2 linked regions of the Azospira inquinata genome follow. The protein of the gene in region 2 interacts with the protein of the main gene of each other region in a pairwise test. Links are inferred from orthologs where the notes say so. Each region holds a gene or a part of one and is shown on either strand. Other genes may lie near its edges. The genes, in order: secD and pheT.

Region 1 (3,302 bases), 2.1 Mb from region 2 along the record:
CACCCGGTCGAACACCACCACGGATTCATTCACCGAATAGCCCAGCACGGCCAGGACCGCCGCCAGCACCGAGAGGGAAAATTCCCACTGGAAGAAGGCGAAGAAGCCCAGGATGATCACCACGTCGTGCAGGTTGGCGATGATGGCGGAAATGGAGAAGCGCCATTCAAAGCGGAAGGCCAGGTAGATGATGATGCCGATGACCACCAGGAGCAGGGCCAGGGCCCCGTTGGTGGCCAGTTCCTGACCCACCTGGGGCCCCACGAATTCCACCCGGCGCAGGGAGGCGGAAGCGTCCTCGGCGTGGAGGGCGCCCATGACGGATTCACCCAGCTTGGCGGTGTTCTGTTCGCCCTTCAGGGGCAGGCGAATCAGCACATCCTCGGAGGAACCGAAATTCTGCACGGAGAAATCGCTGTAGCCCGAGTGTTCTAGGGCGCCCCGCATTTTCTCCAGATCGGCGGCCTGGCTGTAATGGACTTCGATCAGGGTGCCCCCGGTGAATTCCACGGACAGGTGGAGGCCCCGGGTGGCGAGGAAGAAAATGGCCGCTACGAAGGTAATCGCCGAAATGACGTTGAACACCAGCGCATGGCGCATGAAGGGAATGTCTTTGTGAATGCGGAAGAATTCCATGGCGGTTTCCTTACTTGGCGCTGCCGGCAACGTTGCCGGGCTTCCAGATTTGGCCGATGGCCAGTTTTTCCAGCTTGCGACGGCGGCCGTAGATCAGATTCACCAGGGACCGGGAGACCACCACGGAACTGAACATGGAGGTGAGGATGCCCAGGCAGTGGACCACGGCAAAGCCCCGGATGGGGCCGGAACCGAAGGCCAGGAGCATGATCCCCACAATCAGGGTGGTGATGTTGGAGTCGATGATGGTATCGAAAGCCCGTTCGTAACCGGCGGAGATGGCCGCCTGGGGACTGGCCCCGTTACGCAGCTCTTCCCGGATCCGCTCGTTGATCAGCACGTTGGAGTCGATGGCCATCCCCAGGGTCAGGGCGATAGCCGCGATCCCGGGCAGGGTCAGGGTGGCCTGCAACATGGAGAGAATGGCCACCAGGAACAGCAGGTTGGAAGCCAGGGCCGCCACGGAGACCATGCCGAAGACCATGTAGTACAGGATCATGAAAATGGCGATGGCGGAGAAGCCCCACAGATTGGAGTGGAAGCCCTTCTTGATGTTGTCCGCGCCGAGGGACGGGCCGATGGTCCGTTCTTCCACGATGTCCATGGGGGCGGCCAGGGAACCGGCCCGGAGCAGCAGGGCGGTGTCGCTGGCTTCCTGGGTGCTCATCTTGCCGCTGATCTGCACCCGGCCGCCGCCGATTTCACCCCGGATCACCGGAGCGGTCACCACTTCCCCCTTGCCCTTTTCGATGAGCAGGATGGCCATGCGCTTGCCCACGTTATCCCGGGTCACGTCCTTGAAAATCCGGGCGCCGGCGGAATCCAGGGTGAGGTGCACCGCCGGTTCGTGGGTTTGGCCGTCGAAGCCGGGTTGGGCGTCCGTGAGCCGATCCCCGGTGAGCACCACCTGCTTCTTCACCAGGATGGGCAGGCCGGCCCGCTCCGAATAGATTTCGTCGCCGAAGGGCGTCTGTCCGGCCCGAGCGGCTTCAATGGCGCTGGGATCGTCATCCACCATGCGGATTTCCAGGGAGGCGGTGCGGCCCAGGATGTCCTTGGCCTTGGCCGTGTCCTGCACCCCGGGGAGCTGCACCACGATACGGTCAGCGCCCTGTTGCTGGATCACCGGCTCGGCCACGCCCAGTTCGTTAATCCGGTTGTGCAGGGTGGTGATGTTCTGCTTGATGGCGAAGTCCTGGATGCGCTTGATGGCTTCCGGCTTCATAGTGGCGTAGAGCTTCAGATCGGAGCCGCTGCCGCTTTCCGCCAGTTGCAGATCCGCCTGATTGTCTTCAATGGCGGTCTGGGCAGCCTTCAGGGTGTCTTCGTCCCGGAAGCGGATGATGACCCCGCTACCCTGCCGGTCAATGCCCGCGTGGCGGATGTTCTTGTCCCGCAGCAGGCTGCGCAGGTCGGCGGCGGTGGAATCCAGACGCTTGGTCAGGGCCCCCTGCATATCCACTTGCAGCAGGAAGTGCACCCCGCCCCGCAGGTCCAGGCCCAGGTACATGGGCAGGGCGCCCATGCTGGTGAGCCATTGGGGAGTGGCGGAGAGCAGATTCAGGGCCACCACGTATTCCGGGTTGGCCGGATCGGGATTGAAGGCTTTTTCCAGTAGATCCTTGGCTTTCAGCTGGGTATCCGTATCCCGGAAGCGGGCCTTGACCCCGTTGCTGTCCAGGAAAATGCCTTCGCTGGTCACGCCCGCGTCTTTCAGGGTGCCTTCGACCCGGGCCAGGAGCTGGTTATCCACCTTGATGGTGACGTGGGTGGGGGAGACCTGCACCGCCGGCGATTCGCCGAAGAAATTGGGCAGGGTGTAAAGGAAGCCGATCACCAGCGCCACGGCAACGGTGATGTATTTCCAGAGGGGGTAGCGATTCATAGTGTGTTTCTTCGCGCAAGAAAAGAGGCGCGGCCAAAAACAACGGGCGGGAATTGCTCCCGCCCTGGCGTCGCGTTCTTAGAGGGACTTCAGAGTGCCTTTGGGCAGAATGATCTGCACGGCGGGCTTTTGCACCACGATTTCCGTTTCCGGAGCAATTTCCACGTGGACGTATTCCTCGCCCACCTTGGTTACCCGGCCGGCAATGCCGCCCTGGGTCACCACTTCGTCACCCTTCTGCATGGCGCCCAGCAAGGCTTTGTGTTCCTTGGCGCGCTTCATTTGGGGGCGGATCATCAGCAGCCAGAAAATGGCGAAAATGACGATCATGGGCAGAAAGGACATGATCCCACTGACGGGATCGGTAGCGGCGGCCTGGCCGGCCTGTTGCGCATAAGCGGCGCTAATCAGCACGGTCTAACTCCTCTCGGATTGGTGATGGATTAAACGGGCCATTGTACCACCGGTCCATGACCCTGCCGTGTCGGTGGAATGCCCCCTGACGCCTAGGCCAGGGGCCCTCTCGCCCGGTCCGTGGCAAAGCGTTGCCGGTATTCCGTCAAACGCCCGGCGGCAATGGCTTCCCGCAGTTCCCCGGTGAGTACCTGGTAATAGCGCAGGTTGTGGATGGTGTTGAGCTGGGCCCCCAGGATTTCCCCTACCCGGAACAGATGGTGCAGGTAGGCCCGGGTGAAATTGCGGCAGGTATAGCAGTCGCAGCTTTCGTCCAGGGGACGTAGATCCTGGCGATAGGCGGCGTTTTTGATCTTCACGTCGCCAT
Region 2 (3,335 bases):
CCCGGCCGGGTTTATCGGGTGGATTCGGACGCTACCCACTCCCCCATGTTCCATCAGGTGGAAGGCTTGTGGGTGGGTGAGGACATTTCCTTCGCCGACCTGAAAGGGGTGATTGCCGACTTTCTCCGCCGCTTCTTTGAGAGCGACGATCTGAAAGTGCGTTTCCGTCCCTCCTTTTTCCCCTTTACCGAGCCTTCCGCAGAAATTGACGTGGCCTTCATGAGCGGGGCCCTGGAAGGCCGGTGGTTGGAAATTGCCGGCTGTGGCATGGTCCATCCCAATGTGCTGCGCTACGCTGGAATTGATCCGGAGCGCTATACCGGCTTTGCTTTCGGTATGGGGCCGGACCGGCTCACCATGCTGCGCTACGGGGTCAATGACCTGCGTTTATTCTTCGACGGCGACCTGCGTTTCCTGCGCCAATTCGTTTGAGTTAGGAATTTTCCGTGAAATTTTCCGAATCCTGGCTGAGAACTTTCGTTAACCCGGCCCTTTCCAGTGCTGAGCTGTCCCAACTTCTGACCATGGCCGGTCTGGAAGTGGAAGAGGAAGAGCCGGTAGCCCCGGCATTCTCCCAAGTGGTGGTGGCCCAGGTGCTGGCCGTGGAAAAACACGCCAACGCGGACCGCTTGAACGTGTGCCAAGTCCAAGTGGGCGAAGGCGCCCCGGTCCAGATTGTCTGTGGCGCTCCCAATGTGGCCGCCGGCCTTAAGGTGCCCTGTGCCCTGCCCGGGGCCAAGTTGCCCGGGGATTTCAAGATCAAGGTGGCCAAGGTGCGGGGGGTGGAATCCTCCGGCATGCTTTGTTCTGCCAAGGAACTGGGGCTGGCGGAAGAATCCTCCGGGCTGCTGGTATTGCCGGAAGACGCCCCGGTTGGGGAGAGTATCCGCCGCTACCTGGATCTGGACGATACCCTGTTTACCCTGAAGCTGACCCCCAACCGGGCCGACTGTCTATCCCTCACCGGGGTGGCCCGGGAAGTGTCCGCTCTCACCGGGGTGGCCGCGGTCTATCCGGAAGTGACGCCGGTGGCCGTGGGTGGCACGGTGACCCGTAACGTCCAACTGGGGGCGGGGGATGCCTGCCCCTTGTATTTCGGCCGGGTGATTCGAGGCGTAAACGCCAAGGCGGCCACGCCGGAATGGATGCGTCGGCGGTTGGAACGGAGCGATATTCGCCCCGTCTCCGCCATCGTGGACATCACCAATTACGTGCTTTTGGAGTTAGGCCAACCGCTTCACGCCTTCGACAACGGCTTGCTGCAAGGGGATATCCAGGTGCGCTGGGGCCAGGCGGGTGATCGCCTAACCCTGCTGAATGGCCAGGAAATCGCTCCCAAGGCGGATGAATTGGTCATTGCCGACCAATCCGGGCCCCTGGCCCTGGCTGGCATCATGGGGGGTACCGCCAGCGGTATTAGTCTGGAAACCCAGGAACTGTTCCTGGAATCCGCCTTTTTCGATCCCCACGCCATTGCCGGGCGGGCCCGGCGTTACAGCTTTTCCTCCGACGCCTCCCACCGCTTTGAACGGGGGGTGGATTTCGGGGGCTGCGCCCGGGCCATGGAACGGGCTAGCCAGTTGATCCTGGAAATCTGCGGTGGGGAAGCTGGTCCTCTGGTACAAGCCCAAACCGCCTTGCCCCATCGTCATCCGGTGCGCCTGCGTACGGCCCGGGTGGGCAAAATCCTGGGCGTTCCCTTTATCTCTGAGCGTATTGGTGAATTGCTTTCCCGTTTGGGGCTGAGTTTCCAACGGGAGGGGGATAATTTTCTGGTGACGCCCCCCACTTTCCGCTTCGACATTGAAGTGGAAGAGGATTTGATCGAAGAAGTGGTGCGGGTGCACGGCTATAACGAAATTCCCGCCCGTCCCCCCAAGGCGGCCATGACCATGCTGCCCTGGAGCGAGGATCAGCGGCCCGTTCAGCGGCTGCGGCAAATCCTGGCCGATGCTGGCTATCAGGAGGTGATTAACTTTGCCTTCGTGGAAGCGGCCTGGGAAGCGGATTTCGCCCAGAACGATAGCCCCATCCGTCTGGCCAATCCTATCGCCAGCCAAATGGGGGTGATGCGCACCTCCCTGATCGGCGGGCTGGTTTCCACTCTGAACAACAACCTGAAGCGTAAACAGGAGCGGGTCCGGGTTTTTGAAACGGGTCGTTGCTTCTGGCGTCAGGAAGGGGGCAGTCCGGTGCCCGGCTTCGCCCAGCCCTGGAAACTGGGCGGCCTAGCCTATGGTCCTGCCGCACCGGAGCAGTGGGGTCAGTCCCATCGCCTGGTGGACTTTTTCGACCTCAAGGGGGATTTAGAGGCTCTGCTCCAGCCGGCTGTCGCCCGTTTTGAGAAGGCCCAGCATCCGGCCCTGCATCCGGGGCGGGCGGCGGCTCTTTCGGTAGCCGGCCAGACCATTGGCGTTATCGGGGAGCTCCATCCCCGCTGGGTGCAGAAATACGGTTTGCCCCATGCGCCGGTGGTGTTCGAGCTGGATTTGCATGCCCTGCTGCAAGGACGCTTGCCCCGGTTTGAAGAACTGTCCCGCTTCCCCGCTGTGGTCCGGGATTTGGCCGTGGTGGTAGATCAATCCCTGGCCTTCCAGACCCTGCTGGACGGTTTGAAAGCCGCCCATCCTCCCCTGGTAAAAGACATCCAGCTCTTCGATGTTTACACCGGAAAAGGGGTGGAGGAAGGGAAAAAAAGCCTTGCGTTACGTATAGTTATGCAAGATACTCAAAAAACTTTGCAAGATGTGGAAGTGGATGCTGCCGTAACGGCCCTGGTGCAAATTCTGGAGCGCCAGTTTGCCGCCAAGCTGCGCGTCTAGCCCGGGATTTATATGACGCTGACCAAAGCAGAACTGGCCGACCTGTTGTTTGAAAAAGTCGGTTTGAATAAGCGGGAGGCCAAAGACATGGTCGAGGCCTTCTTCGAAGAAATTCGTAATGCCCTGGAACGGGGGGAAGGGGTCAAACTCTCCGGTTTTGGCAATTTCCAGTTGCGGGACAAGCCCCAACGACCCGGGCGCAATCCTAAAACCGGGGAAGAAATTCCCATTACCGCCCGTCGGGTGGTGACCTTTCATGCCAGCCAGAAGCTGAAGGCGGAAGTGGAACAGTCTTACCATGGACAATAATTCCAAAGAACTCCCCAAGGAAGCGTTGCCGCCCATTCCGGCTAAGCGCTATTTCACCATCGGTGAAGTGAGTGAGTTGTGCGGGGTGAAACCCCATGTGCTGCGCTACTGGGAACAGGAGTTTTCCCAGCTGAAACCGGTGAAACGGCGGGGGAACCGCCGCTATTACCAGCATCATGAAGTTCTTTTGGTGCGGAGAATTCG

What was found.
Region 1: the proteins of pheT (region 2) and secD interact in binary tests that used the Escherichia coli proteins (3 or more experiments, as listed by UniProt). The link is inferred for Azospira inquinata from one-to-one orthologs.

What each region holds. Positions count from the first base shown.
Region 1 is NZ_CP064782.1:592,565-595,866, reverse strand. The notes cover bases 85-3,071. They hold secD (protein translocase subunit SecD), read right to left. Parts: upstream 2,522-3,071; coding sequence 647-2,521; downstream 85-646. Other genes in these bases: tgt (tRNA guanosine(34) transglycosylase Tgt), read right to left, coding at 3,028-3,071; yajC (preprotein translocase subunit YajC), read right to left, coding at 2,600-2,935; secF (protein translocase subunit SecF), read right to left, coding at 85-636. Also shown: more of secF, read right to left, coding at 1-84; more of tgt, read right to left, coding at 3,072-3,302. UniProt on the Escherichia coli protein: Part of the Sec protein translocase complex. Interacts with the SecYEG preprotein conducting channel. SecDF uses the proton motive force (PMF) to complete protein translocation after the ATP-dependent function of SecA.
Region 2 is NZ_CP064782.1:2,728,134-2,731,468, forward strand. What follows is about bases 115-3,134. They hold pheT (phenylalanine--tRNA ligase subunit beta), read left to right. Parts: upstream 115-446; coding sequence 447-2,822; downstream 2,823-3,134. Other genes in these bases: pheS (phenylalanine--tRNA ligase subunit alpha), read left to right, coding at 115-432; Azoinq_RS12485 (integration host factor subunit alpha), read left to right, coding at 2,829-3,131; Azoinq_RS12490 (MerR family transcriptional regulator), read left to right, coding at 3,121-3,134. Outside these bases: more of pheS, read left to right, coding at 1-114; more of Azoinq_RS12490, read left to right, coding at 3,135-3,335.